DNA from 4 places in the Leeia aquatica genome. Region 4 is predicted to be linked to each of the others. Evidence: predicted binding sites of a transcription regulator. Region 4 holds the regulator's gene; each other region holds the start of a gene.

Region 1 (5,566 bases), on a different contig from region 4:
CGTCACATACATATTCCAGTTGTTGGCAGAAGCTTTCTGGAAATACACCGCCTGGGTGTGCGGATTACCCAGACTGTCATAAATGGTTTGCGAAGTACTGCGATTGAAGGTGGTGCCATCGGCCGAATTGAACGGCACACTGATCACCGCCTCGCGGGAGTCCAGGTTAATCCCCCACGTTTGCGCTGCAGTCTGCTTGGGCAGCAAATCGGTGGTATTGATCTGGATGTCGACCGGCGCCGAGCTGATGATGTTGCCATTGGCATCTGCCGGGTAGCCGGTCAGGCGACGACCCTGGTCATTCACCACGTAGCCGGTTTTATCGACCTGGAACTGGCCGTTGCGGCTGTAGGAAATTGCACCGTTGTTGGAGAGGCGGAAGAAGCCCTGCCCGTTGATGGCCACATCCAGCGGGTTGTTGGTCACGCTGATATTGCCCTGCAGGAACTGCTGCATCACTGAGCCCACGGCCGAGCCAATACCAATATTGCTGGTACCACTGCCCGAGAGGCTGGCGGCAAACACGTCCGCCATCTGGGTGCGGAAGGGCTTGAAGCCTACCACACTGGCGTTGGCCACATTGTTACCGATCACATCCAGGCTCTTGCTGGAAGTATTCAGTCCGGAAAGACCTTGTTGGAATCCCATGATTATCTCCGCTTACATGATCTGCCGGATGTCGCCCAGCCCGATTTGCCCTACACCGGTCACCTTGGCCATGATGCCATTGGCGCCAAAGGTCACACTCTCAATCTTGCCGACGGTCAGGGCGGCGGTTTCCACTTTCTTGCCAGCGACAGTAGCTTCAATCTCGAACTTGTACTCGCCATCTGCTGCCGTACCACCACCATCTTTGGCACCGTCCCAGCTGAAGTTGATCACCCCGGCCTTTTGAGCGCCCAGATTCACTTCCTGCATCACGTTGCCGTTTTTGTCCTTGATGGTGACTTTGACCTTGTCTGCATCCTGAGCAAGTTCCATGCCTGCATTGGCCTTGCCACTGGCCAGATTCAGGGTATTGCCATCAGTGAGCACCGAACGCCCCACCAGGGTCGCTGCCTGGAAAGACTGCGCGGCGGCAAATGAGGCCGCCATATTGCTGATGGCGGTATTGAGCTTCTCAATGCCGGTCACCGTACTGATCTGAGCCATCTGGCTGGTGGTCGCCGCATTGTCCAGCGGATTGAGCGGGTCCTGATTGCGCAGCTGGGTCACCAGCAACTTGAGGAAGCGATCCTCAATCCCGGCCGAACCCTTCTTGCTTGCCTGCACGCTATTATTAAACTCAGCAAACGGGTTGTTGTTGCTGCCATCCACGGTGCCTACGGTTGCCATCGCACGTACTCCTTACTGTCCCAGTGCCAGAGTCCTGAGCATCAGGGTCTTGGCGGTATTCATCATGTCGGCATTGGTCTGATAAGACCGGGAGGCGGAAATCATGTTGGCCATTTCTTCCACCACGCTCACATTGGGCATCTGCACATAGCCCTTTTCGTCGGCCAGCGGGTTATCCGGTGCGTACAGCATGCGTGGCGGCGACGGGTCTTCCACAATCTGGCTGACACGCACCCCTTGTGCCGGGCCATTCAGGCCATTGACCGGTGTCGCCTGAAACACCACCTGCCGCGCCTTGTAGGGCTGCCCGGTCGAGCTGGTGGCCGAATCCACGTTAGCCAGATTGCTGGCGACCACATTGAGCCGCATCGACTGGGCTGTCATGGCTGAACCGGCAATCTGAAACACTCCCATGATGGACATGTCAGCGCATCCTTCTTAGTTGTTCGACAGTGCTTGCTGCAAGGTTCTGATGCGGCCTGTGGTGAAGGTCAGTAGCGCCTGATAGTGCAGACCATTCTCCGAGAAGCGTGCCATTTCCTCTTCCGCATCTACCGTGTTACCGTCAATGGCGGGCTGGGTCGGGTTGCGGTATTTGACGTCAGCGTCCAGAAAGCCGCCTTGCGCGCCATCCAGATGACGGCGGTGGGTGAGCTGCATGTGCGCACCATGCTGCGCTCCTGCCAGCGCGTTTTGCAGCGCTTGGCGAAAATCTACATCGACCGCTTTGTAATTGGGGGTGTCCGCGTTGGCCAGATTGGCGCCCAGCAGTTCCTGCCGCGAGGCACGTGCCTTGAGCGCGGTTTGCAGGAAATTGAAGTGTTTGTCGAGGTTCTGGATCATGGCGGGCTCCTTGCCGTAACCTCAAGCAGAAAGTGTGCCACCCAATGACCACGACCACAGCAGTGCGGGGTGGCGAAATCGGCGGGGCTCGGGCGGCAACGCTTGCCGCCCCTGGAAGCTCAGTCTGCCGCTTCGACCCGGTTCTTGCCGCTCACCTTGGCGCGATACATCGCCGCATCCGCACGCGCCAGCACATCCTGCTGGCTTTCGTCTTCCTGGTACTCGGCCACACCACAGCTGAAGGTGATCAACACTCGCTCATTACGGTGCAGGTAAAAGCGTCGCGTCAGCTCACGCTGCACCCGCTGCATGACCTGAATCGCTTCTGCCATGCCCGTACCAGGCAGCAATACCACAAATTCCTCACCGCCATAGCGTGCGATGTAATCGGTAGGCCGCAATACATCCTTGACCACCGCCGACAGGTGGGTCAGCGCTTCATCGCCCGCCTGATGCCCCAGGCTGTCATTCAGCTTCTTGAAGTTGTCGATATCCAGCAAGGCCAGCGACAGGGCGCCATGCTCGCGCCGCACGCGCGCCAGCTCTGTCGCCATGGCCTCTTCCAGACCGCGACGGTTGAGGGTGCCGGTCAGCTGATCGGTCTTCACTTGCGCTGAAATGGCCTCGATCTCGCGCTCCAGCTCGCTGATGCGACTCTCGGCAGCTTCGGCCTCCTGCCGTGCCAGCCGCATGTCATCACGCGAGCGCAGCATGTCCACCTGCATGTGGCGGGTGTCTTCCATCAGGTTATCCAAGATGATGCTGAGCTGGGTGACATCATCTGTTTTCTGGATCTGGCTGGAGTAGGACACGATCTTGTCGTGATAGCCGCCCGTGCTTTCTGCAATCACCCCCAGCCGGTCAATAAAGGTGGTAATCATGTGTTTGAAGGTCAGCTTGGCCTCGGTCAGGCTTTGCTTGAGATGGCCCTGCTTGAAAATCAGCTCCGAGAGGCGTTGCTCCATCTCGTATAGATAGCGGCTATCCAGCGGTTGATCAATCACCGCCTTGATCACTTCCACCTGCCCCTGCATCCAGCCATCATCCGCCATCAGCTCGCCGATATTGCTGACCAGCAAACGCAGCAAGCGCTGCAGACCCAGCATCAGGGTTTGATCCGACTCGTTGCGCAACTCCAGCTTGATCCAGAATTTCTTGGCTTGCGCCGAAAAAGCCTGCAACGCCCGACTGTCGGCCACTTCCCGCAGGCGAACATTGAGGGCACTGGCCTCTTCCAGCAGGTCCGGTGCATGCTGCAAGCGCGCGACGACGCCATACTCGAGCGTGCTGGCCAGCAAGTCCCGCCACGCCTGGAACACCTCGCCATCGACATTGTCGCCGTCACGCTCCTCTACACCGCTGCGGCCATCGGCATCCAGCTCGCCACTGAGAACGGTGTCCGCATCAGGCGGCAGGTTGTCACGCCAGCCACGTATCAACCCTGCCAACTTCTCGTTCAGCTGCACCGGGTTGCCGCCAAAATTGATCAGCACCCGCTCCAGCGCTTCCTTCTTGCGAGCGGGCGTCCAGCCCACCTGTCGCAACTCCCATTGCCGGACCAGCTCACGAACGATTTCTCCCCACGGCTGGCTCAGCTCCCCACCATCAGCGCTGCCGCCAGACAGCAATTCCAGCACGACCTTGGACCAGCTGTTCCAGTCCTCCGCCTTGAGGGCATCATCCAGCTGCTTTTGCAGGCGCTGCAACTCCACGCGAGGCCGCCCGCCTTGGGGCAACGCATCCGTCAGCAGCTGGATCACAGGATGGGTGGTCTCCAGTGTGTCACCCGAGATCTGGGCATAGGCCTTGCGGTAATTGTCCGGCGTGGGCAGCTGGCGGCTCATGGCCAACTGTTTCAGGGTTTCGCGGGCGATTTCGGTTGGATTGGTCAGCGGCATGCCGGCACCTGTCATGACCCGGCCGACCATGGGTCGCCCGGTGCTGAAGAAGTCACAGGATCAGTAGCCACCAGCATGGTGGCCATACCCTGTCATTGTAGGAAGGTGGCGAACAAACAGCCAGCGGGAAATACCGGGATGATCAGTGTGGTACGACTGGTGTGCTGTCTGCAGGCAGGGGCGCTGGGGCTGTTGTGGTGTTGGTGGTATCGAGCACCTGGATGAACAATTCATCCTGCTTGACCATGCCCAGCTCATTACGGGCACGTTCTTCGATGGCATCAAAGCCCTGTTTGAGGTCCAGCACTTCAGCTTCCAGTGCCATATTGCGGCGCTGCAAGGCCGCATTATGCGCCTGCGCCTTTTCCAGCTCAGCCTCTTGCTTCCAGACCATCAGCCAGCCGCCCTTGCCCAGCCACAGGGGCTGCTGCAAGGCAACGATCAAAACGGCCAGGGCCAGGCTCAGGACACGCAGGAACATGCTTAAAACTTCATCAATCGATTTGCGCCGGACTTTAACACATGCCGTCACGCACTGTCATGCCTTTCGCATCAACGTGTCGTGGCTCGAGAAATGCAACAGACAAGCCCTGTCTGCCAAGCGGGCCGTCATGGCACAGCATCCGCCTCAGAACACAGCGCAATTCTCTCCGGCCCATTAAAATGCCATCAGCATTAACCATAAAGTCAGCCCCATGAAAAACGCCACCCGAAGGTGGCGCATTTCATGGGGCCGTGTGGCTTCAGGCGATGTGATAGAACGCATCGCGGCCCGCATAGCGTGCCATATCGCCCAGCTCTTCTTCGATGCGCAGCAGCTGGTTGTACTTGGCCATGCGGTCCGAACGGGACAAGGAGCCGGTCTTGATCTGCATGGCGTTGGTGGCCACTGCCAGATCAGCGATGGTGCTGTCCTCGGTCTCACCGGAGCGGTGTGATACCACCGATGTGTAATTGGACCGCTTGGCCAGTTCGATGGCCTGCAGGGTTTCCGACAGGGTACCGATCTGGTTGACCTTGATCAGGATGGAGTTGGCAATACCCTGGTTGATCCCCTCTTGCAGGATCTTCGGATTGGTCACGAACACATCGTCACCCACCAGCTGCACATTGTCGCCCAGACGCTCGGTCAGCAGCGCCCAACCATCCCAGTCGTGCTCAGACATGCCATCTTCGATGCTGATGATCGGATATTTGCCCACCAGCGAGGCCAGGTAATCCACCATTTGCGGGGTGGTCAGCTTCAGGCCATTGCCGTCCATATCGTACATGCCATCCTTGTAGAACTCGGAGGCCGCACAATCCAGCGCCAGCATCACATCTTCGCCTGCGGTGTAACCGGCATTGGAAATGGCCGTCAGAATCAGCTCGATGGCTTCTTCATGACTGTTCAGGTTCGGTGCAAAACCGCCTTCATCGCCCACGGCGGTGGACATGCCCTTGTCGCCAATCAGCTTCTTCAGCGCGTGGAACACTTCAGCGCCACAGCG
Region 2 (5,566 bases), on a different contig from region 4:
CTGTGGGCAATCGGATTGCCGATTACCGCGTAGCGGTCCATCATGCTTACCCCTGCATCCATGGCAGTTTGCGGGCCTTCCAGCCGGAGACGTTCCCCCTGTGACCGTTGCCGTCTTTGTCGCCCTCGAAGCCTTCCAGCACGTTGTAGCTGGCGCTGTAGCCAGCCTGCTGGGCTTGTGCGGCGGCATCATGCGAGCGGGCGCCGGTGCGGCACAGAAACAGCACCACCGATTCGGGATCGACCTGAGCCTTCAGCTGGGCCAGAAAGTTGGGGTTGGGCTGCATGCCCGGCCAAGTCTTGAATTCGATTTCGATGGCACCCGGCACGCGGCCGACCAGCGCCCATTCGGCGGCGGAGCGGACATCGACCAGTTTGATGTGGGGATTGTGTTGCAGCAGGGCATGGGCTTCGTCCGGCTGCAGGGCGCCTGCATAAGGCAGGCCCAGCTGTGCGCCGCGCGATTTGGCGCGCAACAGGATGTCGTTGGCTTCGCTCATCGGTCAGTCATCCTTGAGTCATCAAACAGGCGCACATTATCGCATGAGTGCCCGGTGGCGGCAGCCGACTTGCATGATGCACCATGGCTGTGCAATTTCAAGTGGCTTGCACTATCATGGTGCAGTTCGTGGGGGTTGTGCTGGCTGGAACGCACCCGGATGGTGAAAAAAGGCTGGCATGCTTCATGCTACATAGTTTGCCGTTACCCGGCGCCTTGAAAAAGGTGCATGAGGCATTCAACCAAAAGACATCCATCATGGAGACTGCAATGGCCATCGCCGATGTACTGAAGCTGATCAAGGAAAACGACGTCAAATTCGTCGACCTGCGTTTTACCGATACCAAGGGTAAAGAACAGCACGTGACCGTGCCGTCCCACGTGGTGGACGACGAGTGGTTCGAGCGCGGCCACGCGTTTGATGGCTCTTCGATTGGCGGCTGGAAGGGCATTCAGGCTTCCGACATGCTGCTGTTGCCGGACCCGAACACCGCCAAGCTGGACCCGTTCTTCGACGAGCCGACCGTGTTTCTGACCTGCGACGTGATCGAGCCGGCCGACGGCAAGGGCTATGACCGTGATCCGCGCTCCATCGCCAAGCGTGCTGAAGCCTACCTGAAGGCCTCCGGCATTGGTGATACCGCCTACTTTGGTCCGGAACCTGAATTCTTCATTTTCGACAGCGTGCGCTGGAACGTCGACATGTCCGGCTGCTTTGTCGAGATCGAATCGGAAGAGGCCTCCTGGTCTTCTGCCAAGAAGTACGAGGGTGGCAATATGGGCCACCGTCCGGGCGTGAAGGGCGGCTACTTCCCGGTACCGCCGGTGGATGCCCTGCACGACATCCGTGCACAAATGGTGCTGATTCTGGAAGAGCTGGGCATTCCGGTGGAAGTGTTCCACCATGAAGTGGCCAACGCCGGTCAGTGCGAAATCGGCACCAAATTCTCCACCCTGGTGGAACGTGCCGACTGGACTCAGGTACTGAAGTACGTGGTGCACAACGTGGCGCACCAGTACGGCAAGACTGCCACCTTCATGCCGAAGCCGATCGTGGGTGACAATGGTTCGGGCATGCACGTGCACCAGTCCATCTGGAAGGATGGCAAGAACCTGTTCGCCGGTAATGGCTACGCCGGTCTGTCCGAGATGGCCCTGTACTACATCGGAGGGATCATCAAGCACGCCAAGGCCCTGAATGCCATCACCAACCCGGGTACCAACTCCTACAAGCGCCTGGTGCCGCATTACGAAGCACCGGTGAAGCTGGCTTACTCGGCCAAGAACCGTTCGGCGTCCATCCGCATTCCGCACGTGGCTTCCGACAAGGCGCGCCGTATCGAGACCCGCTTCCCGGATCCGCTGGCCAACCCGTACCTGTGCTTTGCTGCACTGATGATGGCGGGTCTGGACGGTATCCAGAACAAGATTCACCCGGGCGATCCGGCCGACAAGAACCTGTACGATCTGCCGCCGGAAGAAGACAAGCTGATCCCGACCGTGTGTGCCAGCCTGGAAGAAGCACTGGCCGCACTGGACGCAGACCGCGAGTTCCTGACCCGTGGTGGTGTGTTCAGCAACGACTTCATCGACGCCTACATTGAGCTGAAGATGGAAGAAGTGAACAAGACCCGGATGACCACCCACCCGGTGGAATTCCAGATGTACTACAGCCTGTAAGCCTTTGGCTGCAGGATGACAAAACGCCCCGGTTTGCGCCGGGGCGTTTTGTTTGCTGCCGACGGCTCAGCCTTTGCCTTTGCCGCCGCCGTGCCCTCCACCATCACGACCCCCGCGGTCGGAACCCCCACCATTGCGCCCACGCTGGCCACCGCCCTCGCGGCCTCGTTGTCCTTCTGCATCCGCTTCTGTCTTTTGTGCTTCCTTCGCTTTGCGGGCTTCGCGCAGGGCTTTACGGGCTGGCAGATTATCCAGCACCGGGGTTTCCGGTTGCGGCTGCAGGCTCTCTGGCTGGGGCTTGCCGGGTTTGCTCCCCGACGGTTTGCCGTCCAGAAGCTGACCCCGCGTCTTTTCAATGGTGGCCGCCTGCCGTGCCCAGCGTTCCCGTAGCCGCGCGGCGGCCTCCGGGGTGATGTCGCCATTTTCCAGCGCTTGCTGCAGGCGCTTCTCACGCAATTGCCAGCGCTCAGCCAGTTTGGGCGGCAGATTGCTGCCCTGATCCGGCGTTTCTGCATGCGCCGTGCTGCCAAAAGAGGCAAGCAACAGCAGCATGGCAAGCAAGGGGCGGGCGCGCATGGTCAGACTCGGGTGCAAGGCGGAAAACGGGATGAAGGCAGTATGATGCAGGAGTGTATCTGCATTGTGTCGCGCTGTGGGAACCGTGTAAAAAGCTGTAACCTGACCGCTGTTTACCACAGGCTTTTTACGCTTGGGGTGCAACAGGGGCTTGGCAGAACGCAGCCGGCTCCCCTACAGTACAAGGCATGACAAGCCCATCCCGACGCCTGCTGTTGATTGATGACGATGCCCGCATTCGCGAGCTGTTGACCCGCTACCTCACCGAGCAGGGCTTTGACGTTGACGTCTATGCAGACGCCAGCCAGCTGGAAAAACGGCTGCAGCAGCGACGCCCGCATCTGTTGATCCTGGACTTGATGCTACCGGGTGAAGATGGTTTGTCGGTGTGCCGCAAAATTCGTGCGCGCAACGACAATTTGCCCATCATCATGTTGACCGCCCGTGGTGACGACGTGGACCGCATCATCGGACTGGAGATGGGGGCGGATGACTACCTGCCCAAACCGTTCAATCCGCGGGAATTGCTGGCTCGCATCCAGGCGGTACTGCGGCGTCAGGCGGAGGTGCCCGCGCTGGCGGCGGCGCTGGATCCGGAAGAGGTCTATGTCTTTGCCGATTACCGGCTGGATGCAGGGCAACGCAAGTTGTTCCGCAATGACGTTGAGATTCCGTTGTCGCAAGCGGAATTCAGCTTGCTCAAAGTGCTGGCGATGCATCCGCGTCATCCGCTGTCGCGTGAGCGCTTGCTGGAGCTGTCTCGTGGCCGGGAATTTGAAGCGTTTGATCGCAGTGTCGATGTGCAGATTTCACGCCTGCGCAAACTGATTGAGGCCGACCCGTCGCAGCCGGGCTTTATCCAGACCGTGTGGGGCTTCGGCTATGTGTTTGTTCCGGATGGTGCGACTACCACACCTTGAAGGCGGCTGGTCTTCGATGTACAGACGGGCTTGAATGCCCCAGCCCCCCCCCGGCTGCGTGCACAGCCGGGGGGGCTGGGTAAGGCTGCGCTTAGCCGCCTTTGCCTTTGCCGCCTTTGTCCCCGCCCCGGCCACCGTGCTCACCATCCTTGTGCTCACCGCGGCCCTGATGCTCACCTTCCTGGCCCTCACCTTGGTGCTGGCTACGCTTGGCATCCCGCTTTTCATGCTGAATGTCATGTTTCAACTCATTAAGGCGATGCTCCAACCGGGCACGTTCCTGCCCGGTGAGGGTGCCGTCAGCCCGCAGCTCGGCTTCCCGTTTCTTGATGCGGTCCAGCTCGGCTTTCAGCCGATCAGCTTCAGCCTGTGTCAGGTTGCCATTTTGCAGGCCGCGCTCAATTTGCGATTGCAATTGTTGTTCACGCTGCTCCAGGGTCTTTGGCGCCTCATTTTGTGTCGGGGTGTCTTCGGCCCGAGCCACGCCAAAAGCCAGCAGCAGGGACAACAGCAGCAGGGAGGTCTTCATGATTTTAAACTCCGGATCGGGTGAATACGGGATCAGTGTGCGCCAGCGCTGTAAGTACTTTGTGTCCGCCAGGGTGGGCTTTGTAAAAAGGCGTACCGCTGGCGGGTCAGGGTTACAGGTATTTACAGATGGTCCGCTCAGCGACGGCGGCCACCGTTGCGATCACGGTCCTGCGCATCATGCTTCTGCCCATGGATATCGCGGGAGGCTTTGTTCAGATCGCGCTGCAAATCCGCACGCTCGCGGGCGGTCAACTCGCCATCTGCACGATAGCGGGCCTCTTCCCGTTTGATGTGCCGCTGCTCACGGGCCAGGCGGGCGGTTTCGTGCCAGGTCAGTTCGCCACTTTTCACACCCTGTTCAATGCGCTCGCGCTGCTCTTGCTGGCGGTCATTGATGGACGTGGGGTGATCGGCCTGCGGTGCGGGTTCACGCTCGGCATGGGCCAGCAGCGAGGTGAGCGAGAGGGTGAGGGCACTCATCAACAGAATGTGTTTCATGTGTAGCTCCTGTGTGGTCTTAAGGGTGATATGGCGTTTGCCATGGCCTGCAGTCTGCGGTCCGCGTGTAAGCCAGTTGTGTCGGAGCGGGTACGGGCTGTAAAAAAGTGAGCGGCCACATGGCCTGCGTTACAGCGATTTACAACTGCGGCATGTGGCAGATCGGCAAAGCGGGCGGCTTGGTCGTATCATGCAGACATGAAACGCCTGAACCTGCAGCGCTGGATGCCGCGCACCCTGTTTGGCCGACTGGCTGTTGTGGTCATCGTGACCCTGCTGTTGTCGCAATGGTTTGCCTGGGGCGTGTTGCGCTACTACCGGCAAAATCTGGTGGCAGGGCAGCTGAGTGAACAGGTGCTGGATACCTTGTCCGAACTGGAGGGGCAGCTGGAGGCCGTGCCGGAGGCGCAGCGGGCACAATGGCTGCGTGCCTACAACCGGCCTTATGGTCCCAACCTGTATCCACTGAGTGAGGCTGATCCGCCTGCAGACAACAATATCCCGGCGCAAGAGCAGGCGATTGTGCGGCAGCTGCAAGCGGACCAGCTTCCTATCCATGCCGTGCGCGTCCAGCGCCAGCCCAACTGGCGTTTGTGGCTGCAAGTCGATGTGCTGGAGCGCCCGTACTGGTTGTCCATCCCGCTTGGGCGTATTCGCAATGAACGGCGCTGGCCGTTGCTGGTGGGTATCAGCAGCTTTACCCTGTTTGCCATGTTGGGTGCGTCCTTCTTTGTCTGGCGTTTGAACCGGCCCCTGCGCGCACTGGGGATGGCCAGCAAGTTGCTGGCGGAAGGACAGTCACCGCCGCTGCTGGTGTCGAGCGGCCCGCAAGAGCTGCGGCTGCTGACGGATCAGTTCAACCA
Region 3 (5,566 bases), on a different contig from region 4:
GCCCGCATTGCATGACTGGATCAGCAAGTGGCTGCATGACTTGCTGCAGGTGACTAGCGCCGGTATGCCACGCTATTACCCAGCCAGGCAGGAAGCGCTGCAAACGCTGGCCGCCCGGGCTGATCGGCAGGCGCTGCTGGCGTGCCTGAACACGGTACAACAAGCCAAACCCTTGCTTACCCACCCGTTGAATGCCAAACTGGTGATGGAACAATGGCTGTTTGCCTACCGTGGATTGTGGCAGAAGCGGGCGGCAGGCTAAGCGCGTAGTTTGCATTTCAAGGGCGGGCGCGGTATGGTTGCGCCTGTCATGTTGTTTGCATGGATTGGATAAGCCATGGCTGAAGCACCGAAAGCCCCGTTGACCCGCCCTGGGGTCATGTCCCTCACCATCAAGGAAAAGGCCAGTCTGTATGCGGCCTTCATGCCTTTCATCACGGGTGGCGGCCTGTTTGTCCCCACCCCTCGGCAGTACAGCCTGGGTGATGAGGTGTTTCTGCTGCTGACCCTGCTGGATGAGCCAACCAAATATACGGTGACGGGCAAGGTGGTCTGGGTAACCCCGCAAGGGGCGCAGGGCAGCCGCTCGCAAGGCATCGGTGTCCAGTTCAGCAACAATGAATTCGGCACTGCCGCCCGCAACAAGATCGAGGGCATTCTGGGAGGGCATTTGCAGTCCAACCGGTCTACCCACACCATGTAATGTCCAATGCCGGCCTCGGCCGGCAGACTGTCGTGCTCCATGTTTGTCGATTCACACTGCCACCTCAATTTTCCGGAACTGTCTGCCGATCTGCCGCACTACCTGAACGCCATGGTAGAGAACCAGGTCAGTCATGCCCTAGTCGTTTCCGTCAACCAGCGTGAAATGCCGCAGGTGCTGGCGCTGGCGGAACAGTACCCCCATCTGTTTGCTTCAGTCGGGGTGCATCCAGACCATCAGGGTGAGCCCGAGTTGAGTGTAGCCGATCTGTGTCGCCTGGCTGACCATCCCAAGGTCGTGGCCATTGGCGAGACCGGTCTGGACTATTACCGGCTGGAGGGTGATCTGGAATGGCAACGCGAGCGGTTTCGTACCCATATCCGCGCTGCTCGGGAAACCGGCAAGCCGCTGATCATTCATACCCGCAGTGCGGCGGAAGATACCCTGCGCCTGATGCGGGAGGAGCGTGCAGGGGAGGTGGGTGGCGTACTGCATTGCTTTACCGAGAGCCAGTCGGTTGCCGATCAGGCCATGGAGATGGGCTTTTATATTTCCTTCTCCGGTATCGTCACCTTCAAGAAGGCGGTAGAGCTCAAGGCGGTGGCCCAAAGCATTCCGCTTGAGCGCATGCTGATCGAGACGGACGCGCCTTATCTGGCTCCAGTGCCGTTCCGTGGCAAGCTGAATCACCCGGCACTGGTGCGCCATGTGGCTGAGGAAATCGCGGTACTGCGGAATGTACCGTTGACGACCATCGCTTCGGTGACGACCGATAATTTCTTCCGGCTGTTCCACCACGCCAGGGCGGCCGCATGACCTCTGTCCTGGTGCTGGGGGCAGGCTCTTCGGCGGGTACGCCGGTGGTTGCCTGCACCTGCCCGGTATGTACGGAGGCACATCCGCGTAACCTGCGCAGCCGAGCCTCGTGTTTGATTGAGCATCAAGGCGTGCAGCTGCTGGTGGATACCGGCCCTGACATGCGCACTCAGATGCTGCGAGAGAAGGTCAGCCGGGTCGATGCGGTGCTGTATACCCATCCCCATGCCGATCACCTCAATGGCATTGATGACCTGCGCGCGTTCTGCTTTCGTCAGCAACAGGCCATCCCGGTGTATGGCAACCCGTTCACCATGCGCAATATTGAAGAGCGCTTTGGCTATGTGACGCTACCACCCACGGCCCACTGGGAACGCCCGGTATTGACGCTCAACCCGGTTGAAGCTCCCTTTACCGTACAAGGGGTGACGGTGACGCCCATCCCGCTGCTGCATGGTAACTGGCCGATTCTTGGCTATCGGGTGGGCAAGGTGGCCTGGCTCACCGATGTCTCGACTATTCCGGAGTCTAGCTGGCCGCTGCTGGAAGGCTTGGAGCTGCTGTTTCTGGATTGCTTGCGGCAGCGCCCTCACCATACCCACATGAGCCTGGATGAGGCCATGGTGGCAGCAAGCCGCATTCAGGCGCAGCAAACCTGGTTCATTCACATGACTCACGACATTGATGCCAATGCACTGCGCACGCAGTTGCCGGATGGCATGGACTTCGCGTGGGATGGCTTGCGCCTGACTACCAGCTAACCTCCAGCATTTCCCCAGACTGCACCATCACATGGCAGGCCAATCGCCACAATTGCGGTGTCTGCAACAGCGTTTCTGCGGCATGTTGCTCTGCCGTGAGTTTGCCGTGGCGCAGCAGGACATTACGTTCCTTCCCGCTTAGTTTGATGATCCGTGGCGTCGCTTCATCCGGGTAATGCAGGTGAACCGTACAGGCGCCACAGGTACCCTGGCCGCAGCGCCAGTACAATGGGATACCAGTTTCCCGTACCCAGTCGGTGAGAGACTGTGTTGGTTTACCCTCGGTGTACAGCCATACCGGGTCCGTCATGCCCCCGCCTTGCAGTTTCAAGTTGGCGATCATTCCCGTTTCCGCAACAATGTTTAACAAGCATGCACCATGCCGGTGCTGCTATTATTGACCTGACTGATGGTAGCATCTAGCCGTCTCCAGTTAGCATGACACCATCCATACAACGGCGGAAGACATAACCCGATGAGTTCATGGCACGTTGGCGACAACCAGTCCCACTTTGACCCGCTGCTCGATTGTCTGGTTGAACTGACCAAGCTGCATGGTAACCCCCTCTCGCGTGAGGCCTTGTCCGCGGGACTACCCTTGGTGAATAACCGGCTGACCCCGGGCCTGCTGGCCCGCGCTGCTGGCCGTGGGGGGCTGAGTGCACGGGTGATCCGTCGTCCCCTGAAGGACATTGCCAATACCCTGTTGCCGGCCATTCTGCTGCTGGATGGGCGGCAAGCGTGTCTGCTGCACGAAGTCACCGCGGATGGTCATGCCAAGGTCAGTTACCCGGAGGTTCCGGGCGGTATGGAAACCCTGTCGCTGGACATGCTGTCGACCCGCTATACCGGTCAAGTCGCCTTTGTCCGCCCCAAATTTCGTTTCGACCACCGTGCGCCTGAGCTGGGACACGTCCGGGCCCGGCACTGGTTCTGGGGCGCCATGCTGGAAGCGCGGCACTTGTATCGGGATGCCCTGTTGAGCTCAGTGCTGGTCAACGTATTTGCCTTGGCATTCCCGCTGTTTTCCATGACGGTTTACGATCGGGTGGTACCCAATCACGCGCTGGAGACCCTGTGGGTACTGGCGATTGGTGCCTTGCTGGTGCTGGTGTTTGACTTTGCCATGCGCGTACTGCGAGGCTACGTGCTGGACGTGGCCAGTAAACGCATTGATGTGCAGTTGTCCTCCCTGATCATGGAGCGTGTGCTGGGCATCCGCATGGAGAACCGCCCCCCTTCGGTGGGTTCCTTCGTGGCCAACCTGCGATCGTTTGAGTCGGTGCGTGATTTCATCGCTTCCGCTTCCATGGCAACCCTGGTGGATTTGCCCTTTGTGCTGCTGTTCCTGCTGGTGCTGGTCTGGATCAACCCTTGGCTGCTGCTGCCGGTGACGGTAGGCATTGTGATCGTGGTGGGCTTTGGTTTTGTGGCGCAGGCCAAGATGGAGGCGCTGACCGAGACCACCCAGCGCGCCACGGCACAACGCAATGCGACGCTGGTGGAAAGCCTGGTCGGTATTGAAACCTTGAAGGCCATGGGTGGTGAATCCGATGTGCAGCGGCGCTGGGAGCGCGCCACGGTGTTCCTCTCCCAGGTGAATGGCAAGCTCAAGCTGATGTCCAACACCACCATTTACTTTGCTTCATTTATTCAACAGCTGGTCAGCGTGGCGGTCATCATTGCCGGTGTGTATCTGATGACGGACGGGCAGTTATCCATGGGGGGGCTCATTGCCGCCGGCATGATCTCGGGGCGTGCCATGGCCCCACTGGGGCAGGTCGCGGGCTTGCTGATGCAGTACCATGGCGCCCGCACTTCACTGGGTTCGATTGAAAACTACATGAAGATGCCGGTTGAGCGGCCTGCTGATGCCAACTTTCTCCATCACAGCCATTTCAAGGGCGACATTGAATTCCGTGATGTGACGTTTGCCTATCCGGGGCGCGATAACCCCGTGCTGAAGAAAGTGTCTTTCCGCATCCGTGCCGGGGAGCGGGTGGCCATCATTGGCCGCCTCGGCTCGGGCAAAACCACAATTGAACGGCTGTTGCTCGGGCTGTATCAGCCCACCGAGGGTTCGGTGACCGTGGATGGCATTGATGTGCGGCAGATCGACCCTGCTGAGCTGCGTCGTGCAATCGGCTATGTGCCACAGGATGTGGTGCTATTTTTTGGTACCTTGCGTGAAAACATTGCGGTGGGCGCGCCGTTTGCGGACGACAACAACATACTGGTGGCTGCCGATGTGGCCGGTGTGTCCGAGTTTGCTTACTTGCACCCCTCAGGTTTTGACATGGTGATTGGCGAGCGGGGCGAGTCGCTGTCCGGGGGGCAGCGTCAGGCGGTGGCAGTGGCGCGTGCCTTGCTGTCCGATCCGCCGATGCTGATTCTGGATGAACCGACCAATGGTATGGACCATACCAGCGAGGAGCGTTTGAAAGCGCGTCTGAAGCAAGTACTGGCCAGTGGCAAGACCATGCTGTTGGTGACACATCGCACGGCCTTGCTGGAGCTGGTGGATCGATTGATCGTGATTGACGGTGGCCAGGTGGTGGCCGATGGACCCAAGGCGCAGGTGGTGGAAGCCCTGCAGCAGGGCCGGATCGGGAGGGCCTGAGCATGAGCAAGTCTCAACCTTCTGCACGCCGTAGCCTGCTGGACCGTTATCTGGACTTTGCCACCCGCAACCAGCAGGTGCTGGATGAGGAGCTGGTGGGCGAGGGGGACTGGGCGGCTGTAGCACACGAGCCACGCCGCTCCCGTACCATCATCTGGGTCTCGCTGCTGGTGGTGCTGGTTTTTCTGATATGGGCCTCCATTGCTGAGCTGGATGAGGTCACGCGCGGCGAAGGCAAGGTTGTCCCATCACGTGAAGTACAGATCATCCAGAGCCTGGATGGCGGCATCGTGTCGATGATTAATGTGCGAGAGGGACAGTTCGTCAAACAGGGCGAGTTGATGCTGAAGATTGACCCTACCCGGGTGCAGTCTTCCTTGAGAGAGAACCGGGCGCAGTATCTGTCACTGCTGGCGCGCGCGACCCGCTTGCGGGCCTTGTCGGAGGGGAAGCCCTATGTCGCGCCGGAAGAAGTACTGAAAGAGCAACCGCAAGTCGCAGAGCAAGAGCGGGTGCTGTATGAGTCCACGATACAGAGCATGGAAGCCAATATCGCCATTGCCCGCCAGCAACTGGCGCAACGTAGTCAGGAATTGATCGAGGTCAGAACCAAGCGCGACCAAGCTGCCGAGAATTATGAGCTGGCCGCGAAAGAGCTGGCCAAGA
Region 4 (5,566 bases):
TACCGGCTTGCTGCTGCGCATCTGGAGCACTACCCGGATACCGACAGCAGCGAGCTGCGCGATGCGCGCCTGGTGCAGATGCTGCCGAATCAGCCACAGCTGGTGATTGTGGCCAGCCGGGCGACGCTGGACCGGAGCCAGAAGCGGGTCATCTTCAATGAAGGTGTGATCATTACCCAGGCCGCCTGGCAAAAGCAGCTTCCCATTACCCTGACGACGCGCAACCTGACGGTATGGACAGACCGCAAGCTGGCACAGACGGAAGCACCGCTGCAGCTGGTGCAGGGCAGCAGCAGGGTGGATGCCGTAGGGATGGTGATGGATCAGCAGGCGCGCAAGATCACCTTGAAACATCATGTGAGGGCAAATTATGTACAAGCGAAGTAAGGGGGGGCTGGCGTCCGCCTGTGGCCTGATGTTGCTGTCGCTATGGGCGCACGCCGAGACGGCGGACCGGGACAAACCCATCAATATCCAGGCAGATACCGTGACGCTGGACATGAACAAGGGTACCCGGCAGTTTATTGGCAATGTCCTGATCGTGCAGGGCACCCTGCGGGTGCAGGCCGAGCGGATTGATGTGACCACCAATGATGTGGGCGACATGAAAGCCGTTGGCGTGGGCCGGCCGGTGCAGTTCCGCCAGAAGCAGGACAACGTGGATGAGTATGTGGAAGGGTATGGCGACCGGATGGAGTACGACAGCGCCAAGAACCAGCTGCAATTGCTGGGCAATGCCCGAGTGAAGCGGGGTCTGGATGAGGTGAAAGGGGCCAGTATCTTTTATGACTCGGTCACGCAGCAATATTCCGTCAAAGGCGGCGCCAGTACCACCACCAGCCCTGAAGGGGGCGGCCGGGTCACGGTGACCATCACGCCGAAGCCGCGCCCCGCTGCACCTGCTGCGACCCCGGCACCCGCTCCGGCTCCTCAATGACAGCCGGGCGCAGGGGCCCGCATACTGGTATGATGATTTCATGAGCAAGCTGCGCGCAGAACAATTGCAGAAACGCTACCGCGGACGCACCGTGGTGCATGATGTCAGCCTCTCGGTAGAGAGTGGCGAGGTGGTCGGTCTGCTGGGCCCCAATGGGGCAGGCAAAACCACCAGCTTCTACATGATCATCGGTCTGGTGCCCGCCAATGGTGGGGCGGTGTATTTGGACGACAAGGACATGCGCCACTGGCCGATTCACCGCCGGGCGCGTGCCGGGCTGGGCTATTTGCCGCAGGAGGCTTCCATTTTCCGCCGCATGACGGTGGCGGAAAACGTGCTGTCCATTCTGGAACTGCACGAGCCTAACGAAAAAAAGCGTATGGCGCGGCTGGAAACCCTGCTCGGCGAGCTGCATGTCACCCACTTGCGTGACCAGATGCCGCAGAGCCTGTCGGGCGGGGAACGACGACGGGTGGAGATTGTGCGGGCACTGGCCAGCAACCCCAAGTTCATCTTGCTGGATGAGCCGTTCAACGGTGTGGACCCGATCGCCGTGGCCGATGTGCAGCGGATGATCGGCTTCCTCAAGGATCGCGGCATTGGCGTGCTGATCACCGACCACAAGGTGCGTGAAACGCTGGATATCTGCGACCGGGCTTACATCATCGCCGAAGGCAAGGTGCTGGCCGATGGTCACCCGGAACAGCTGGTCGCCAATGAGGCGGTCCGCAAGGTGTATCTGGGTGAAAGCTTCACCCTGTAGCGGGCAGCAATGAAACCGACCCTGCAACTCAAGCTGTCACAACAGCTGACCCTGACACCGCAGCTGCAACAGGCCATCCGCTTGCTGCAGCTCTCCACGCTGGACATGCAGCAGGAGCTCGATCAGTTCATCGAACTCAACCCGATGCTGGAACGGGCTGATGGGCCGGATGATGTTGCGGAGCCTGTGGCGGAAGGCGATTCGGTCGAGCTGAATGACGCCTGGCAAGCCGCAGGCGAGGCACTGGGCGAGCTGAGCTGGGCCGCTGCGGGCAATGGCAGCCCGGACGATGAGGATGAAGAGCGGGACTGGATGCAGCAAACGCCGGAGTCCATCTCCCTGCGCGAGCATCTGCTGGCCCAGCTGGGGGAGATGAAGCTGCCCCAGCGCGATGCAGTATTGGCCAGCCTGATCGTGGAGGCGCTGGATGAGGACGGCTACCTGCTGGGCGGGCTGGAGGAGCTGATCGACCTGGGTCCGGACGAATGGGAGGTCGACGAAGAGGAATGGCGCATCGCACTGCGCTATGTGCAGCATTGTGAGCCCGCAGGAGTCGCCGCCCGCGCATTGCCTGAATGTCTGCAACTGCAACTGCTGCGTCTGCCGGATTCCGACGTACGGCAGATGGCCCTGACCTTGGTACTTGATCATCTGGACTTGCTAGGCGCGCGAGACTATACCAAACTGAAGAAACGGCTACAGTGCGATGAAGACATGCTGCGGCAGGTGCAACAGCTGATCGGCAGCCTGGATCCGAAGCCGGGGCGCCCCTTTTCGACGGAGAAGCCACGCTATGTGGTGCCGGATGTGGTGGTGGTCAAGCAAAAAGGTAAATGGGTGGCGCATTTGAATGCTGATGCCGTCCCCAAGCTGAAAGTGAACCAGTTGTACGCCAGTATCCTGACCCAACATCGCGGTGCCGACGGCAAGGGCTTGCAGGAGCAACTGCAGGAAGCGCGCTGGATGGTGAAAAACGTGCAGCAGCGTTTTGCCACCATATTGCGTGTGTCACGAGCCATCGTAGAGCGGCAATGGCGATTCTTTGAGCATGGCGAGGTGGGCATGGTCCCCTTGGTGCTGCGCGAGATCGCAGACGAGCTGGACTTGCACGAATCTACCGTCTCCCGTGTCACCAACCAGAAATATTTGCTCTCCCCCCGCGGAATTTTTGAACTCAAGTACTTCTTTGGCAGTCGATTAGAGACAGATACCGGTGGTGCCTGTTCGGCCACAGCCATACGGGCGCTGATCAAGCAATTGATACAAGCGGAGGACCCAGCCAGACCCTTGAGTGATAGTCAGTTGTCGGACATGTTGGCAAATCAGGGGGTAGTGGTTGCTCGCCGCACGGTGGCGAAATACCGTGAAGCGATGCACATTGCACCCGTCAATCTGCGCAAGGCGCTATAGGGCAGAGCCGGTTGAGCGGTGTCTGACCCGAGTTTTCCCCAGGAGGTAAACCATGAATCTGACCATGAGCGGACACCATCTTGAGATCACCCCGGCCATCCGGGAATACATGACCTCCAAGCTGACGCGGGTGACGCGCCACTTTGATCATGTGCTGGACGTGAATGTGATCATGTCGGTGGACAAACTGGTCCAGAAAGTGGAGGCCACGCTCCATGTGCGCGGTAACGACATCTTTGCCGAATCAAGCGACAGTGATCTGTACGCAGCCATTGACGCCCTGATCGACAAGCTGGACCGTCAGGTCCTGAAACACAAGGAAAAGCGGGCTGATCGTCGCCATGATGGCGGTTCGTTGAAGCATCTCCATGGTGAGGCGGCTGAATAAGCGTCGCGCCGAAGCGGTGCAAACAGGAGTACAATGCCACGGCGAGGCAGGGGTTCCCTGCCTCGCCGTTTTGTTTTGCACCGTACCCGGGGAGAATGTGCTCCCGAGGTTGAGCGTGCCGCCCACAGGCGAGCTTAATTCATGAGTTTTTTACACAAGATATTACGTCCCGGCCATGTTGTGCTGGATCTGGATGTCAGCAGCAAGAAGCGGGTGTTTGAGCAGGTTGGTCTGCTGGCCGAGAATGACTATCAGATTGCCCGCAGCAAGGTGACAGACAGCCTGTTTGACCGGGAAAAACTGGGCTCAACCGGCCTCGGACAAGGCGTGGCCATTCCGCATGGACGGATCAAGGGTCTGAAAGAGGCGGTCGGCATTTTCGTGCGTCTGAAGGCGGCCATCCCGTTCGATGCGCCGGATGGCAAGCCGGTGCAACTGCTGTTTGTGCTGCTGGTGCCGGATCATGCCAGCGAGCTGCATTTGCAGATCCTGGGCGAGCTGGCTGAGCTGTTCTGTAGCCGTGCGCTGCGCGAGCAATTGCTGCAGTCGGCGGACCCGGGCCAGGTTTACCGCATGCTCAGTGGACAGGAATGATCCATGCCCCGTATCAGCGTTGCCCAACTGTATGACGACAATCGTGAAAAGCTGGATCTCAGCTGGGTTGCGGGGCGATCCGCCACCGATAGCAACCTGTCGAATGACGACGTAGACCGTGCTTCGCTGGCCCTGGTGGGCCACCTGAACTTCATTCACCCCAACCGCATCCAGGTGCTGGGTCTGGCGGAGATGAACTACCTGCGCAGCCTGAACTTTCCCTCGCTGCATGCTTCCATTACCCGCTTGTTTGCCAACCCGATGGCGGCGATGATCGTCGCCAATGGCGAACAGGTACCGCCCATCCTGATTGAATTCTGCGAAAAGCATCAGATCCCGCTGCTGTCCTCCCCGGAGCACAGCCCCTACCTGATGGATGTCTTGCGGGCCTATCTGGCCAAGGCCCTGGCGGTGTCGACGACCCTGCACGGCGTATTCCTGGATGTGCTGGAAGTCGGCGTGCTGATCACCGGTGAATCGGCCATGGGCAAGAGCGAGCTGGCGCTGGATCTGATCAGTCGCGGCCATGGTCTGGTGGCGGATGACATTGTCGAGGTCTACCGGGTGGCGCCGGAGCTGCTGGAAGGACGCTGCCCGCAGCTGCTCAAGGATTTTCTGGAGGTGCGCGGTCTCGGCATCCTCAATATCCGTACCGTGTTTGGTGAAACCGCCATCCGTCCACGCAAGACCCTCAAGCTGATCATTCATTTGCAAAAAGCCAGCGGTGAGAACCTGGCCGCGCTGGACCGGTTGGAAATGGATGCGCAGACGCAGGATGTGCTGGATGTGCCGGTGCGCAAGGTGGTGCTGCCGGTGGCGGCCGGACGTAACCTGGCGGTACTGGTGGAAACCGCCGTGCGTGCCTATATCCTGCAATTACGGGGCATTGACAGCACCCGTGAATTTATCGAACGGCAGCAGCGCCTGCTGGAAGCGGGAGGGGAGTGACTGTGGTCGAGCTGCAGAACAAGGACTTCCAGCTGGTACTGCTGTCCGGGCTGTCTGGGTCCGGCAAGAGTGTGGCGCTGGCGGTGCTGGAGGACTCCGGTTACTACTGCATCGACAACCTGCCGGCGCATTTCCTGCCGCAAGTGGCCGAGTTTCTGGCGGCGCAAGGCTACCAGCGCGCTGCGATCAGCATTGATGTCCGCAGCGGCCACAGCGTCTCATCCTTGCCGCAATACCTGCAGGCTTTGCGTATCGGTGGGCTGGATGTGCGCCTGCTGTTTCTCGAGGCGCGCACGGAGACGCTGGTCAAACGCTTTTCGGAAACCCGGCGGCGGCACCCGCTGTCGGAAGGGCAGCGTACCGTGGCCGAGTGCATTGAGCTGGAGCGCGAAGAGCTGTCTGATGTGGTGGATTTTGCCCACCACATTGACACCAGTGACATGCGGGCCAATACCTTGCGGGCCTGGATCAAGCTGCTGGTGGGGGTGTCGCGCAGTGAGCAGTTGACGCTGGCCTTCCAGTCCTT

Evidence for each region. Region 4 encodes sigma-54, which starts transcription at its own class of promoters, with help from an activator protein. Its sites were predicted from a motif close to CTGGCACGCTTCATGCTT; they were not measured.
Region 1: a site for sigma-54 is predicted at 2,202-2,219, ahead of flgB (flagellar basal body rod protein FlgB). Genes of this name have one in related genera too.
Region 2: a site for sigma-54 is predicted at 673-690, ahead of glnA (glutamate--ammonia ligase). Genes of this name have one in related genera too.
Region 3: a site for sigma-54 is predicted at 2,649-2,666, ahead of HF682_RS09315 (2Fe-2S iron-sulfur cluster-binding protein). Genes of this name have one in related genera too.

Annotation. Positions count from the first base shown of each region.
Region 1 is NZ_JABAIM010000002.1:524,980-530,545, forward strand. It holds gene flgE (flagellar hook protein FlgE) at 1-648, opposite strand, end outside; gene HF682_RS11635 (flagellar hook assembly protein FlgD) at 661-1,335, opposite strand; gene flgC (flagellar basal body rod protein FlgC) at 1,348-1,758, opposite strand; gene flgB (flagellar basal body rod protein FlgB) at 1,774-2,178, opposite strand; gene HF682_RS11650 (GGDEF domain-containing protein) at 2,298-4,076, opposite strand; gene ftsB (cell division protein FtsB) at 4,219-4,557, opposite strand; gene eno (phosphopyruvate hydratase) at 4,820-5,566, opposite strand, start outside.
Region 2 is NZ_JABAIM010000003.1:430,593-436,158, reverse strand. It holds gene aroE (shikimate dehydrogenase) at 1-44, opposite strand, end outside; gene HF682_RS14740 (rhodanese-like domain-containing protein) at 47-499, opposite strand; gene glnA (glutamate--ammonia ligase) at 769-2,178, shown strand; gene HF682_RS14730 (hypothetical protein) at 2,245-2,754, opposite strand; gene ompR (osmolarity response regulator transcription factor OmpR) at 2,943-3,674, shown strand; gene HF682_RS14720 (hypothetical protein) at 3,766-4,203, opposite strand; gene HF682_RS14715 (hypothetical protein) at 4,341-4,703, opposite strand; gene HF682_RS14710 (ATP-binding protein) at 4,902-5,566, shown strand, end outside.
Region 3 is NZ_JABAIM010000002.1:47,863-53,428, reverse strand. It holds gene holB (DNA polymerase III subunit delta') at 1-262, shown strand, start outside; gene HF682_RS09330 (PilZ domain-containing protein) at 338-703, shown strand; gene HF682_RS09325 (TatD family hydrolase) at 743-1,519, shown strand; gene HF682_RS09320 (MBL fold metallo-hydrolase) at 1,516-2,280, shown strand; gene HF682_RS09315 (2Fe-2S iron-sulfur cluster-binding protein) at 2,270-2,623, opposite strand; gene HF682_RS09310 (type I secretion system permease/ATPase) at 2,756-4,900, shown strand; gene HF682_RS09305 (HlyD family type I secretion periplasmic adaptor subunit) at 4,903-5,566, shown strand, end outside.
Region 4 is NZ_JABAIM010000005.1:90,757-96,322, reverse strand. It holds gene lptC (LPS export ABC transporter periplasmic protein LptC) at 1-387, shown strand, start outside; gene lptA (lipopolysaccharide transport periplasmic protein LptA) at 371-937, shown strand; gene lptB (LPS export ABC transporter ATP-binding protein) at 978-1,700, shown strand; gene HF682_RS16905 (RNA polymerase factor sigma-54) at 1,710-3,110, shown strand; gene hpf (ribosome hibernation-promoting factor, HPF/YfiA family) at 3,163-3,498, shown strand; gene HF682_RS16895 (PTS sugar transporter subunit IIA) at 3,640-4,092, shown strand; gene hprK (HPr(Ser) kinase/phosphatase) at 4,096-5,040, shown strand; gene rapZ (RNase adapter RapZ) at 5,037-5,566, shown strand, end outside.